3 regions of the Wenzhouxiangella sp. XN24 genome follow, and region 1 is predicted to be linked to each of the others. Evidence: riboswitches for the same ligand, from Rfam matches in the RefSeq annotation. Region 1 holds a riboswitch; each other region holds the start of a gene.

Region 1 (5,027 bases):
TGTCGTCTGGGTCACGGAACACGGCCCGCGCGGCGGCGATGAACTCAATCGTATCGAGCCCGGCCAGAACTACGGCTGGCCGGTGGTCAGCAAGGCGCGCGACTACCGTACCGAGGAACAATACGGCGAGGCGCGCAGCCGCCCCGGTTACGTCGATCCCGTCTACGAGTTCCTGCCCACGCTGGCGCCCTCCGGCCTCGCGCTGGTGACGCGTGACCAGTTCCCGCGCTGGCGCGGCAACCTGCTCGCCGGCGGTCTCGCCGCCGAACGAATCCGCCGCGTCGTGCTGGAAGACGACGTGGTGGTCCACGAAGAAGAACTGCTGCTCGGACGCGTCGGGCGGATCCGCGATGTCCGCGAGGGCGCGGACGGCAGCATCTACGTGCTGACCGACGAGGACGACGGAGGTCTCTACCGGGTCGAGTCCGCGCGCTGATCCGCAAGGGGCGGCATGGGGCAATCGAGCGCCGTCGCTGCATTGCGCAGCAACTGCAGTTCGCGGGGATGGATGCGGCCGTCGTGGGCCGCCACTTCGGCGAGTGCCGCCACCAGCAGGCGGCGCAGCGCCGGATCCATGGCTGCGAGGCGCCGCGCATGCGCGGCGGTCTTTGCCCCCGCGCCGGGCAGCACGGCGGCAAAAGACGGCTCGGGCGACGGCAGAGTAAACCCGCCGGCGGCGAGCTTCGTCACCCCATGCCGCCAGGCGGCGGCCGCCGCTGCCTGGTCCTCGTGTCCCGCACTTGCGAGGAGCGCCAGCATGGCCAGTGCGCCATCGGCATCCGCATGTGCCGTGGAAGCTCTCGAGAGGCGCGACTCGAGCGCCGCGGCCAGCGTGGCCTCGTAAGGGCTAACGACACCGTCGAGTTCGACGAGTCGTTGCGCCAGGTGGACGAGATCGTCCCGCCGCGCTTCGGGCAGGTGCTGCAGCGCGGGCGATGACAGGTCCAGCAGCGCGAGACGCAGCGTCGGCGTGATCTCTTCGATCGCGTCCCATGTGTCCCCGACCCGGGCTGCGACGACCGCGCCCAACCGGGTGTCGAGCAGTGCGAGTTGTCGGGCTCGCAGACCGGCGTCGGCATCCAGGAGCAGGGCGAGCGCGGTGACGGCTGCGCCCTCCGGTTCAAGCACCGCCGCGTGGAGTGCATCCGGCATGAGCGCGAGCAGGTGTTGCCCCATCGCCAGGTCGACCTGGCCGATCGATGCCGTCGCAAGCTCCGGCGCGACAGGGCTCGGGGCGGTGGGCGCAGGAGACGTGACGGGCGGCGGAGGCGCCGGCGGTGGCGGGTCGCCCGGGCGCCAGTGCGGATCCAGGGCGCGGATGCGTGCGGCGACCGGCGGATGGGTGGCCAGCAGCCCCGCGAGGCTCCGCCGGCCGGTGGCGAACAGCATGTGGCCGATTTCTTCGCGGCGCACCGCACGCACGGCGGAGGACAACGGCGATGCCGCGATTCTTTTCAGGGCATTGGCGAGGCCCTCGGGATTGCGGGTGAACTGCACTGCGGAGGCGTCGGCGAGCACCTCGCGCTGGCGTGACACGGCGGCCTGGAGGATGCGTCCCGCGAGCACGCCGATCGAGCCGAGCACCACGATGGCGAGCCCTGCGGCAAGCAGGGCGGCGCCCGCGCCTGAAGCCCCGCCCCGGCCGCCCGGGCCCCGTCGCCGGCCCCCGCCCAGCGCCGCCCCGCGCAACAGCAGCCGGCCGGTCATGCTGACGGCGACCAGGCCGAACACGTAGCCCATGAGACGGGCATTGAGCCGCATGTCACCATTCAATATGTGACTGAACTCATGCCCGATCACGCCTTGCAATTCATCACGCGCCAGCCGTTCGAGTGCGCCCCGGGTGACGGCCACTGCCGCGTTGGAAGGGTGCAGCCCGGCCGCGAAGGCATTGATGCCGGGCTCGTTTTCCAGCACGTAGACCTCGGGAACCGGCAGTCCGGCGGCGATCGCCATTTCCTCGACCACGTTGTGCAGGCGGCGCTTGAGCGGATCCTGCTCGAGGCCGGTGACGCGTTCCCCGCCCAGCGAGACGGCCACGGCGCCCCCGCCGCTGCGCAGGCTGCGCAGACGCCAGAGGGAAGCGATGCCGATGAATGCGGCCGTGGCCATGGCCGCGACGACGAACACCGCGGGATCGAGCGCGGTGCGCGGCAGTTGCCCCGGGGGCGTGTTGGCAGCACCGAACAGGAGTGTCAGCACCGCCGCGACCGACAGCGCCACGGCACCGGCCGCGATGGTGAACGCCCCCAGCAGCCAGCGCGAACGCCCGCGTGCCGCCGCTTGCCTGCCGAAGAAGTCCATGCCTGGCCGGGCCCGCGAGCCGGCTAGCGGTCGCTAATCAAAAGGTGACCTGCGGCACCTGCCGTTTCTCTTCGGACTCGATCTCCAGGAATGCAGCGGGGTCGAAGTTGAAGGAGTTCGCGACGAGGTTGTTCGGGAAATTCTCCCGGGTGTTGTTGTACTGCATGACGCTGTCGTTGAACGCCTGGCGCGCGAACGCCACGCGGTTCTCCGTGCTCGTGAGTTCTTCCTGCAGCTGCATCATGTTGCGATCGGCCTTCAGGTCCGGATAGGACTCGGACAGGGCGAACAGGCGGCCCAGTGCCGACGAGAGAGCGGAGTCCGCACCCGACAGCTCCGCGATCGCGGCCGCGCTCTCGGGATGAGCGGCCGCGGCCTGCAGGCCGGAGACGGCTCGCGTGCGGGCGGCGATGACCGCTTCGAGCGTCTCGCGCTCGTGCTTCATGTAGCCCTTGACCGCTTCCACGAGGTTGGGGATCAGGTCGTAGCGCCGCGTCAGCTGGACATCGATCTGCGCGAAGGCGTTCTTCACCGCGTTTCGCAGGTTGACGAGCTTGTTATAGGTCGCGATCGCCCAGAGCACGACGGCGGCAAGCACTGCAATCAGAATCCAGAACTCCATGGCGATCTCCTCGGCGCGTTTTGCGTGCCTGAGAATACTCGACCCGCCAACGGCCTCCAACTACTGATTTGCCGCTACACCCCCGGGCGGTGTGTCGGACGGAAAGTGACGCGCAGCGTCACCTGGCGCCAGGCAGCGTGGCCCGGGCGGCACCGGACTCCGGGCGGCGCCGCGCCCCGGTCGGGCCCTGCGTGAGGAATCGTAAGTAAAATCCGCAGCTTGGACCGAGTCCAGGTGTCGAAAGTCCCGCCCGCCGCACGATCCGATGACGCAACATCTCGACCAGTTGCTTGACAGCTTGCGGGCTCTCTGGCATCCGTGGCGTCGCTGACAAAGGCAAACCCGTCGAAAGGCGGGGACGCAAAGCCACCGGTCTAAGGGATCCGAGATCCACGACAGCGGGGTTGCCGGCCATGGAAAACGATAACGGGCTTAGCTTGCCCGGGCGCACGAGTCGCGTTTTCCCGGTTGTCCGACCCGCCGGTCGATGGATGGTGCCATCCACCGGCTTCCAGCTTTGCGTCCCTTCCCGCCGACGATACTCCGAGAGGGGGGATCGATATGGCTGGGGCCAACGGATACAAGCTGACCGTCTCTGCATTGCTTTCGTTTTCGCTGCTGGCCCTGGGGGGCTGCGGCGGCGAAGAGGAAAGCGTCTCGTCCGCGATCGTGGTGGAAGGGGATTTCCCGATCGTGTTCGCCAAGCGCCAGGTCTCCGCGCTGGGCAATCCCACCGATGCGGCCAATTTCGCCGCCGGCGGCGACCTGATGCTCAAGGACCTGTCTTCGCCCAGCGCGCCGCTGGAGAACCTCACCGCCCCCTTCACGCAGGGCGAGGGTGACGTCTCGGATCCGGAGGTGTCTTACGACGGCGAGCGCGTGCTGTTCTCGATGCGGGGGCCCGGCAACCCCAGCTGGAACATCTTCGAACTGGACCTGCCGAGCCGCAGCCTGCGGCGCCTGATCGCCGACGATGCGGTCGCGAATGCGGGCGACGACATCGACCCCGCCTACCTGCCGGACGGCCGCATCGTGTTCAGTTCCAACCGGCAGCAGAAATCCCGCGAGCTGCTGGCCGAGCGCAACATCCAGCCTTATGCCTACCGCGACGAATACGAGCGCGAGCGCGTGGCTGCCTTGCATGTCATGGGCGCCGACGGCGAGGACATCCGGCAGATTTCCTTCAACCAGAGCCATGACCGTAATCCCACCGTGCTCGCGACTGGGGAAATCCTGTTTGCGCGCTGGGACCATGTCGGCAACCGCAACCATTTCCCGCTGTTCATCACCAACCCGGATGGCACCAATATCTTCGTCCAGTACGGTGCCTTCAGTCCGGGCAACAGCTTTCTGCATCCGCGCGAAATGCCCGACGGACGCGTCATGACCTCGCTGATGCCGCTATCCGGTACCCGCGAGGGTGGCGCCTTGATGGCGGTGGATATTCGCAATTTTGCCGAATCCCGAGAACCCGTGCCGGGCGCCGCGGCCGATGCGGTGGGGCAGGAGCAGTTGACATTGTTCCCGGTGGAAACGGGTCGCGGCGTTTCCGAGTTCGGCCGCTACACGACCCCCTATCCGCTGTGGGACGGCACGAACCGGGCCCTGGTCAGCTGGTCGCCATTTCGTCCCGAGATGGAGCTCGACCCGGTCACCGGCCTCGAAGAAGAAGTCGAGGGCCCGCCGCTCTATGGCGTCTACATGTTCGATATCGCCAACAAGAGCCTCCGTCCGATCGCGTTGCCGGAGGAAGGCTGGGCCTACACGGACCCGATCGCGATCCAGGCGCGCCCGGCGCCGAACACCGTTACGGACAAGCCGCTCGACGCCGCACTGGCGGCCGAGGGCATGGGCGTACTCAACGTGAAGAGCGTCTATGACACCGACGGCCTCGGCCTGATGGGTGCGCGCATGCTCGTCGGCGACGAGAGCATTCCGATGACCACCCCGCCGCCGGACGACACGCGCAGTGCCGTGGCCGATCTCATGACGCTGAAGGACCCCGCGCTGACGACCGCGGCCCAGCGACCGGCACGCTTCGTACGCGTCACCGAGGCCGTGCCGACGCCGCCCGGGGTGTCCCGCGAGGCGATCGGCGAGA
Region 2 (5,027 bases), on a different contig from region 1:
CCGAGGAGGTCGAAGAGCAGGAAGTCGAGGCGCCGAAGCGGGCCGTCGGCCAGAGCTTCGACTACCGGGCCGACCCCGAGATGCTCGATATCCCGGCTTTCCTGCGCCGCCAGGCCGACTGAGACCGGTACGATGCCTCCCGGGGGAGCCCCGCTCTTCCTCCCCCGGGAGGCGTCCGTTTTAGCATTTTGTGAAAATTATGTTACCTTGTCTCGTTAGTTTGCCCTGAGAAGCGTAACGGCTGGCTGCCTTACGCTCCTTTCATGTGGGCGCACCGAACACGACGGGGCCGTAGCGGCCCCGGCGCTCCGGCCGGGCCGGGCGCGACACGGAGAGGCGTGATGCTGAAACAGCGGACCCTGAAAAACACTATCCGGGCGACGGGCGTCGGCCTGCACACCGGCGAGAAAGTCCTCATGACGCTGGGACCGGCCCCGGTCAATTCCGGCATCGTGTTTCGCCGCAGCGACCTGGACCCGGCCCCGCAGATTCGCGCGGACGGCATGCTGGTCGGCGAGACCACCCTCGGGACGACCCTCGTGCAGGACGGCGTGCGCGTGGCCACGGTCGAGCACCTGATGTCGGCTTTCGCCGGCCTCGGCATCGACAACGCGACGGTCGAACTGTCCGCGACGGAAGTGCCGATCATGGATGGCAGCGCCGGGCCGTTCGTGTTCCTGATCCAGTCCGCCGGGATCGCGGAACAGTCCGCCGCCAAGCGTTTCATCCGCATCCGCCGGCCGGTGGAGGTCCACGAGGGCGACAAGTGGGCGCGTTTCACCCCCTTCGACGGCTTCAAGGTCAATTTCGAGATCGAATTCGATCACCCGGTGTTCAAGCGCCATGCCCAGACTGCCTCGATGGACTTCGGCACGACCTCGTTTCTCCGCGAGATCAGCCGCGCGCGCACCTTCGGCTTCATGCGCGACATGGAGTTCCTGCGCTCGATGAACCTCGGTCGCGGCGGCAGCCTCGACAACGCCATCGTGCTCGACGACTACCGGATCCTCAACGACGACGGGCTGCGCTACGAGAACGAGTTCGTGCGCCACAAGATTCTCGACGCCATCGGCGACCTCTACCTGCTCGGTCACAGCATCATCGGCGAGTTCAGCGGCTACAAGTCCGGGCACGGCCTGAACAACCAGTTGCTGCGCGAACTGGTGCGCAACGAATCCGCCTGGGAAGAAGTGACCTATGCGGACGAGCGCGACGCGCCCTTGAGCTTTGCCGCCGCCGCGGCCTGAGCCTGATCGCCGCGGCTCGGCGGGCGGGCCGGACCTCGATCGCCGCAGCTCAGCGCGTCGGCCGGACCTTGACGTGCACGCGGGTCACGGCGCCGTCGTAACGCGGCGCGAGGCGCGCGACGAGCTCCGGGGCATGAAAACGAATGCGGGTCGCCCAGGCGGCGCTGTCGGCCAGGATCACGACGGTATGCTCGTGCAGGACGGCGCCGGTGACGTGGGCCGCCAGTTCATCCGGCAACAGGGTACGCACGCGGGCATCGAGCTCGCCCGCCTCCCGGGCCCTCAGGACGAGCTGCGACAGGTCGTTTCCGGCCAGCAAGTCCTTGAGCTGCTTGGGTTCTCCGCGAGTGATGTGGTTTTCCCCGAGTTGAGTGAGCGGTGATTTTGCGGCATAGTGGCTAAGCTTGTAAAAGGCAAAGGCGTCGAGAGGCGCCGGCGCAAAGCCACCGGTCTGAGGTTTCCGGTCCTGGTGGGCCGGACTGGCGACAGCGGAGCTGCCGAGCATGACTGAACGAAAAACCAGCAACATACCTGGCCGAAACCGGTTCGCCGGACGCCCGTTGCCTGTCGTCCCGTCCCCCGGGAGGCGGTCGTGAACCTGCTGGTATTCACTTCCCGCACCGGACGCACCCGCCAGGTTCCCCTGAGCCCGCGACCCGTGCTGCTGGTTTCCCTGGCTGTTCTCGCGCTCGTGTTCGTGGCGGGCCTCCTGGCCGGCCGCATTTCCCAGCCCGAAGAAGAGCCGGCGATCATCGCCGAGCTGCGCGCCACCCTCGAGGCCCAGCAGGACGAACTCGCCGCCATCCGCGACCAGTCCGGACGCAATCTCGACGCGCTGGCCATCCGCCTCGGCCAGCTGTCCGCCCACATCACCCGCCTGGACGCCCTCGGGCAGCGCCTCGTGACCATGGCGGATCTCGAGGACGGCGAGTTCAATTTCGGCTCCATGCCGCCGCAGGGCGGGCCCGACCCGGTCGAGGACGCGGCCTCGCTGCGCTCCGGCGAGATCTCCGTGCTGCTCGACGAGCTCGAGTACCAGATCGCGGATCGCACCCGCCAGCTCGACGTACTCGAGGCGCTGCTGTTCAACCGCCGCCTCAACGATGAAGTCCGCCTCGAGGGGCGTCCCATTCGCGGCGGCTGGACCTCTTCGGGCTACGGCTATCGCACCGATCCGTTCACCGGCAAGCGCGCCTTCCACAGCGGGCTCGATTTCGTCAGCCCGGCGGGCAGTGACGTGCTGGCGATCGCCGCGGGCGTCGTCACTTTCTCCGGCAAGCGCGCCAACTACGGTTACCTGATCGAGATCGATCACGGCAACGGCCTCGTCACCCGCTACGGCCATAACACCGAAAACCTGGTGACGGTCGGCGACGCCGTGAAGAAGGGCGAGGTGATCGCCCTGGTGGGTTCGACCGGCCGCTCGACCGCGCCCCACGTTCACCTGGAAGTGATCGAGAACGGCCGGCACGTCAATCCGCGCCAGTACCTGAAGTGACGCCGCGAGGCGCCGACGCGCGCGGTTTCGGCGGCCGGCAGTTTCCCCCTTGGGCTCGAGGCCGTAAAATACGCGGTCTTTGAGCGTCGGCGGCGCCCGTCGCCGCCAGCCACAGAATCTTTTCACGGGCGCCCGCGCCGCGAGCGTGCCCCGAGGTATCCAGCAGTGCGCAATCTGTTCGCAGGGATTTTCGGCAGCCGTAACCAGCGACTGCTCAAGAGCTATTCGAAAAACGTCAAGCAGATCAACGCGCTGGAGGAGACCGTCAGCGCCCTGTCGCCGGAGGACATGAAGGCCCGCACCGCCGAGCTGAAGGCCGAGGTCGAGGCCGGCAAGACGCTCGACGCCGTGCTGCCGGAAGCCTTCGCCCTGGCCCGCGAGGCGGCGAAACGGGCCCTGGGCATGCGCCATTTCGACGTCCAGCTGATCGGCGGCATGGCGCTGCACGAGGGCAAGATCTCGGAAATGCGCACCGGCGAAGGCAAGACGCTGGTCGCGACCCTGCCGGCCTACCTGAACGCCCTGTCCGGCAAGGGCGTGCACATCGTCACCGTCAACGAGTACCTCGCGCAGCGCGACGCCGAGTGGATGGGACCGGTGTACGAGACGCTCGGCCTCACGGTCGGCGTCATCCGCTCCAACCAGGATCCGGCCGAGAAGCATGCGGCCTACGGCGCCGACATCACCTACGGCACGAACAACGAGTTCGGTTTCGACTACCTGCGCGACAACCTCGCCTTCAGCCTCGAGCAGCGCTCGCAGCGCGGCCTGAACTTCGCGATCGTCGACGAGGTCGACTCGATCCTCATCGACGAGGCGCGCACCCCGCTGATCATTTCCGGTCCGGCCGAGGACAGCACCGAGACCTACCTGAGGGTGAACCAGCTCGTGCCGCAGCTCGAGCCGCAGGTCGAGAAGGAAGGGCCCGGCGATTTCAGCGTCGATGAGAAAGCCAAGCAGGCCTTTCTCACCGAAGAGGGCCACGCCAAGGTGGAGGCCCTGATGGCCTCGGCCGGGCTGATCCAGCCGGGCGAAAGCCTTTACGACGCGCGCAACATCATGCTGATGCAGCACCTGGCCGCCGCCCTGCGCGCGCATTTCATCTATCGCCGCGACGTCGAGTACATCGTCAAGGACGGCGAGGTCATCATCGTGGACGAGTTCACCGGCCGCACCATGCCGGGACGCCGCTGGTCGGACGGCCTGCACCAGGCAATCGAGGCCAAGGAAGGGGTCAAGGTCCGCCAGGAGAACCAGACGCTCGCCTCGATCACTTTCCAGAACTTCTTCCGCATGTACGAGACCCTGTCCGGCATGACGGGCACGGCCGACACGGAGGCCTTCGAGTTCCAGCAGATCTACGGTCTCGAGGTCGTGGTGATCCCGACCCACCGCCCCATGATCCGCGCCGACCACGCGGACCTGGTCTACCTGACGAAGAAAGACAAGTTCGACGCCATCCTCGACGACATCCGCGACTGCCGTGAACGCGGCCAGCCGGTGCTCGTGGGCACGACGTCCATCGAGACCTCCGAGCTGTTGTCCAGCGTCATGACCAAGGAGAAGATCGGCCACGAGGTGCTCAACGCCAAGCAGCACGCCCGCGAGGCGGAAATCGTGGCGCAGGCGGGGCGGCCCGGCGCGGTGACCATCGCCACCAACATGGCGGGGCGCGGCACCGACATCGTGCTCGGCGGCAGCATCGTCGCGGACCTGGACGCGGCCGGGGACGACCCGGAGAAGCAGGCGAAGGTCAAGGAAGAATGGCAGGCGCGTCACCAGCAGGTGATCGACGCCGGCGGGCTGCACATCATCGGCACCGAGCGCCACGAGTCGCGGCGCATCGACAACCAGCTGCGCGGCCGCTCAGGGCGCCAGGGCGACCCGGGTTCGAGCCGCTTCTACCTGTCGATGGAAGACAACCTCATGCGCATCTTCGGCGAGCCGGAGAAGACCAAGGCGTTGCTCTCGCGCGTCGGCATGAAGGAAGGCGAGGTCATCGAGAGCCGCATGCTGAGCCGCCAGATCGAGCGGGCCCAGCGCAAGGTCGAGGCGCACAACTTCGACATCCGCAAGCAGCTGCTCAAGTACGACGACGTCGCCAACGACCAGCGGCGCGTGATCTACGGCCAGCGCACGGAGCTGATGGAAGCCGAGGAGATCGGCGATTCCATCGCGGGGATCCGCGAGGAGGTCGTCAACGATCTCGTCGAGCGTTTCGTGCCCGCGAACAGCGTCGAGGAGCAGTGGGATATCGAAGGCCTGGAGAAGCAGCTCGACAT
Region 3 (5,027 bases), on a different contig from region 1:
TTTCGTTGACGACACTTCCAGCGGAATCACAGGCGAATACCTTGGCGAGGACTGCATTGCCGCAACCTGCGTACAACTCGGCGACCGCTACACCGTAAGCGGTGGCGCTGTTATTGCTCCCGCTGAATTCGAGCCCGGCGACTACAAGACTCCCGGGTGGGACTCGTCCGACCCGGACAAGACGTTGTCATATAACGTGACCAGCAGTAAAAATGTGCCTCCGGGCGCAATCAGTAAGATCGTCATCTCCGACCTGGACGGCGCGTTCGATTTCTACTGGGGATCGGTGGACTCGTACAACGTGGTGACGTTCTTCTCCGGCGGTAGCAACGTCCTGGCCATCACTGGCACGACGCTGAGTTCTATTGGTGGGGGCACCGCGAACAATTTCGGTTTCGATGCCTACGTCAGTTTCGTCGGCAAGTTTGATAAAGTTGAACTCTCAAGCGCCAACGGCGTCGCCTTCGAGGTGGCAACTGCTGTACCGGAGCCTGGCACACTGGCTCTGTTGGGACTTGGCCTGATCGGCGTTGGCTTCGCGCGTAGACGCGCTGCTGCCTGAACTGATTCGGAAGGACGGGTTTCCGTCGATCCGTAGACCGACGCAAAAGCCCCCTGCAACGAAGTTGCAGGGGGCTTTTCTTTTTCGAGCCACACCTTTGCAAGAATGATGGCGTCGCTCGCGTCGGCTATACCAAGGCATTTCACCGCAATGCCCCCCCGGAGTGCGATTCAGGCTTTAAGCGAGTTGACCGGCCTTAGAAGCCGTTTTTACCCAAGAGAAATCCATTCTAAGCCTTCTAAAAAGGGCGTATTTTGCCCTTTCTCTATTTATTTCATACACTTACTACGGTCCGACCCCAACCAGCCAACCAGAGTGTGACCCCCGTCACACTTCCCATCTCTCCCCCCAAACCCGCGCCAAATACCTATTGCACCCCACCCCGACCGGGCGTAGAACTACCCCCACTGACAAGGGCAAACTCGTCGAAAGGCGGGGACGCAAAGCCACCGGTCTAAGGGACAAGGTCCTACGACAGCGGGGTTGCCAAAGAACCGGATCGCGCTACTCCCCCTCCCAGGGCGCCCTCCAGCCAAACGGCAACCTCCTGTACCAAAGACCCCCGAACGGCCAAGCCTCTCGGCGGTTTCCCCTGTCGGTACATCCCGGAAACGGGCGATACGTAAAGACTTACGAAAGTCGAGGCCACTGAAAAAGGCAAACTCACTGAAAGGTGAGGACGCAAAGCCACCGGTCTAAGGAACCCAACGCAGGGTTCTACGATAGCGGGGCCGCCAGAAAACATGGAAAGACATTCTTCATATCTCAGGCTGCAACGCCGCTCCAGGTTAGCGAGCCTCTTTCCCTCTCCGGCGCGTCCGATCCGGCGCGGTCCTGTCCGCGCACTGCAATGCACTGCTACCCGTGAGTTCAACTTTTCCGTGGCCATGATGCGAAGCGAGGTTTCGCCATGGCTACCTGGAACACACTTCTAAAGTCGCGTTTCACCGCACTGACGGTTGCATTCCTGCTGACGACGCTGAGCGGCTGCGGCAGCGAGAGCGATGACACCGCGGCGGCCGTGACGCCGCCGCCGCCAAGCAGCACGACGCCGCCCCCCAGCACGACCCCGCCAATCGATCCCGAGGTCGAAACCCACATCACCGGCAGCGTCGGCGACGGCCCCATCATCGGCGCCCGCGTCCGCGTCCTCGCCAACACCGGCCTCCTGCTCAGCGAAAGCACCAGCGGCAGCACCGCCGACTACGACGTCAGGATCAAGACCCAGGGCAAGCATTACGCACTCACGATTCGCGCCGACCAGGGCACCGACCTCGTCACCGGACTCGCTCCCGATTTCGAACTGGTCGCCGTCCTGCATAGCCCGTCGAACCGCACCGTCAAGAACCTGAACCCCTTCTCGACGCTGATCTTCGAAGCCGCCCGCATGAACGGCGGCGTCAGCAACGAGACCGTCACTGCCGCCAGCCACGCCGTCGTCACGCGCTACGGCTTCGGTCTCGACACGGCGGTGATCGCCGATCCCGTCGAGACCCCGATCACCGACGAAAACATCCACATGATCGTCCGCTCCAGCGAAACGCTCGGCGAAATGATCCGTCGCACCCGCGATGCCATGACCGCTACCGGCAGCACCATGGACGGGGACGCCATCATGCAGGCCCTCGCGTCCGACCTGATCGACGGCTGGATCGACGGCATGGGCGGCCTCGAAAGCCGCTCCCGGATCGCCGCGGTCGCCAACGTCGCCAGCGCAGCCGTCCTGCTCGAGACCATGAGCAACGAATTGCGCGTGTACGACGTGAATGCGACCGACGCGATGGACCAGGCCGTGCGCCAGGTCCGCCCCAACGCCGACCCGGACGCCTCGGTCAGCACCCTGCCGATCCCCGCGACGGCGTTCGTCCAGGCCAGCCGCCTGCTGCGCGCTGCACAACAGATCAACAACGATCCGGCCATCGCGGCGGCCATTTCGGTCATGGACGCGGCCGCACCCGGCACGAGTCCTGTCGACCTCGCCGCGCAGCTCCCCGCCGACCTGCAGACGGCCCTGCGCCAGGCGACGCTCGACACCGCATATGCGCCCGAGGCGCAGGTGGACGCGATCAACGCCCAGGCCCGCGTGGCGGCACCTCAAGAACCGACCCCGGAACCGACCCCGGAACCGACCCCGGAACCGACCCCGGAACCGACCCCGGAACCGACCCCTGAGCCCGACCCCGAGCCGACCCCTGAGCCCGACCCCGAGCCGACCCCTGAGCCCGACCCCGAGCCGACTCCTGAGCCTGAGCCCGACCCCGAGCCGATCCCGGATCCGGTCCCTGTCAACCAGGCTCCCCAGATCTCCGGCACGCCTGCGACCACCGAGCTGCAGGTCAACGACGGGTGGAACTTCACGCCAAACGCGTCTGACCCCGAGGGCGATCCGCTGACCTTCTCGGTCACCGGTAAGCCCAGGTGGATGAGCCTGAACGCCTCGAACGGACACCTGCAGGGCACCCCCGGCGTCGGCGATGTCGGTACCACCGGACCGATCACGATCTCCGTGACCGACGGCGAGTACACCGTCAGCCTCCCGGCATTCACCCTGACGGTGCTTGCGCCGCCGCCGGTCACCGGCTCGGCCACACTGAGCTGGGCCCCGCCGACCGAGCGCGTGGACGGCTCGGCGATGGGCACGGTCGCCAGTTACAAGATCTACTACAGCCTCAACGGCTCGCAGCTGGACCAGGTCATCACACTGCCCGGCGGCACGACCAGCCACCAGATCCAGGACCTCGGTCAGGGCACGTGGTATTTCGCGGTCACCGCCATATGCGCCGATGGTCTCGAAAGCACCAAGTCAGCCGTCGTGAGCAAGACGATCCAGTAACGGTCTCGGGAGCAGTGCAACGGTCCCCTGGGACCGGTTCCCATGCGCGGGCTGCGCGAGTGGCCCGCGCATTTTTTTGGCCGGGGAAAAGTGTGACGTGGCTCACGTCGGCGGACTTTACAGACCCGGCTGCGGGGCGCGATGGGTAAATTCATAAAATGATGTTTTTATTCGTTATTTTCGAGTTGGCACGCCTTGTGCATCATGAAACGCAACTAAGTAATTCGTTCGTGACCCAAGGTAACATCCATGATTCGCAAGTCATCCCTTTTCGCTCTCTCCGCCGTCGCAGCCCTGGCTGTTGCCGGTGTTGCCCATGCCGGCCCAATTACCTACCAGATCAGCGCCAACGACCTGACTGCTGCCAAGAATGCCGAACTGGCCTTCCTGAGCACCCTCCAGGCGGGTTACACCACCGAGGATTTCGAAGACGTCGCCGACGTTGACGATAACACCCAATACCTGTCGATCATGACGTCTGTCGGCGAATTCGTAAGCGAAGTGCCGGGCACGGGCGGGGCGTGCGACAACGTGTCCATGGGCTACGACTGCGATGAGGGCCTCGCCATTCTGAACGGAGACCCCGGCACGAACCCGTTCTCCGGCCGCTTTAATACCACGGACCCGGGTAACAAGTGGCTCGACAGCTTCGACGCCCAGAAATTCCTGTTCAATGTGGCGGCGGGCAACAATGCCGTGGGTTTCTTCATCACAGACCCCAACGATGCTGGCGGGAGCTTCGATTTCGAAACCACTGACGGCACGTTTACCTTGTCGATCGATGACATCTTCAAAGGCAAGCTTGGCAACAAGGGCGTGTTCTACGTGTCCTTCTTCTCTGAGTTGGACATCGAGAGCATCCGGATTGTCACCAACAACGGGAACGACGGCTTCGGCGTCGACGACGTTACCGTCGGTCGCGTGCCCGAGCCCGGCACCCTCGCCCTCCTCGGTCTCGGCCTGCTGGGCGCCGGGATGATGCGCCGCCGCGGCTAGACACAGACACGTCTACGACTCCTTGGAGTCGACCTTGCAAGGGCCCCTTTCGGGGCCCTTTCTTTTTCGGACTTAGCCGACGCCCACGACGCCCGGGCCGAGTCGCACCCTCTCATCCTCATCCGCGCTGTCCCAACCCAGCGCCCGCGCAAATCTGCGCACGCCCCAACCACCAAAACGTCCTCGGACACGCGAAAACACACCCCCAAGGAAGCTGATTTCCGCATAGCAGCACGGATTTGCCCACGACGGTTCATGCCAAATCTAGAAAAACGCCACAACAGCACCTCGACAATTGGTTAAAGATTCGCCACAAGCTGCCGATTTATAAGGTGAATCGGGCTTCGAAATCCGACGTTATCCGCGCAACTTTATGTTTGTTAATAAAAATTTCGCCAAACCCTTGTTGTTTGACTTAATTACTGATGCTAGAAAAGCGCATCTTTCAGCCCTACCTGCGCCGGGTGGCGCCTCCTTCCACCCGACCGAGGTCATATGGAACAACGGCAAACGAGCGGTTCGCGATTCGTGCCGATCATCGCCTGCCTGGTGCTGGCGGGATGTTTTGGCGACAACGACATTGCTGGTGCGCCGGGCGGCAACCAGCCTCCCCCGGGCGCCGGACAGCCATCTCCT

Evidence for each region. A riboswitch is a leader RNA that binds a small molecule or an ion and turns the genes downstream of it on or off. The one in region 1 is predicted to bind cyclic di-GMP.
Region 2: it holds a riboswitch for cyclic di-GMP, as region 1 does, so the genes downstream of both, G6032_RS02505 (M23 family metallopeptidase) here and G6032_RS04810 (PD40 domain-containing protein) in region 1, are expected to answer to the same signal.
Region 3: it holds a riboswitch for cyclic di-GMP, as region 1 does, so the genes downstream of both, G6032_RS10835 (putative Ig domain-containing protein) here and G6032_RS04810 (PD40 domain-containing protein) in region 1, are expected to answer to the same signal.

The regions. Positions count from the first base shown of each region.
Region 1 covers NZ_JAAMFG010000028.1:96,845-101,871, reverse strand. Annotated here, with positions in the region: gene G6032_RS04825 (PQQ-dependent sugar dehydrogenase) at 1-436, shown strand, start outside; gene G6032_RS04820 (M48 family metallopeptidase) at 412-2,304, opposite strand; gene G6032_RS04815 (LemA family protein) at 2,342-2,926, opposite strand; cyclic di-GMP riboswitch class I at 3,252-3,338, shown strand; gene G6032_RS04810 (PD40 domain-containing protein) at 3,488-5,027, shown strand, end outside.
Region 2 covers NZ_JAAMFG010000021.1:238,979-244,005, forward strand. Annotated here, with positions in the region: gene ftsZ (cell division protein FtsZ) at 1-122, shown strand, start outside; gene lpxC (UDP-3-O-acyl-N-acetylglucosamine deacetylase) at 342-1,247, shown strand; gene G6032_RS02500 (DciA family protein) at 1,297-1,566, opposite strand; cyclic di-GMP riboswitch class I at 1,650-1,749, shown strand; gene G6032_RS02505 (M23 family metallopeptidase) at 1,840-2,745, shown strand; gene secA (preprotein translocase subunit SecA) at 2,911-5,027, shown strand, end outside.
Region 3 covers NZ_JAAMFG010000034.1:666,315-671,341, forward strand. Annotated here, with positions in the region: gene G6032_RS15495 (PEP-CTERM sorting domain-containing protein) at 1-562, shown strand, start outside; cyclic di-GMP riboswitch class I at 968-1,053, shown strand; cyclic di-GMP riboswitch class I at 1,209-1,301, shown strand; gene G6032_RS10835 (putative Ig domain-containing protein) at 1,473-3,395, shown strand; gene G6032_RS10840 (PEP-CTERM sorting domain-containing protein) at 3,645-4,391, shown strand; gene G6032_RS10845 (putative Ig domain-containing protein) at 4,887-5,027, shown strand, end outside.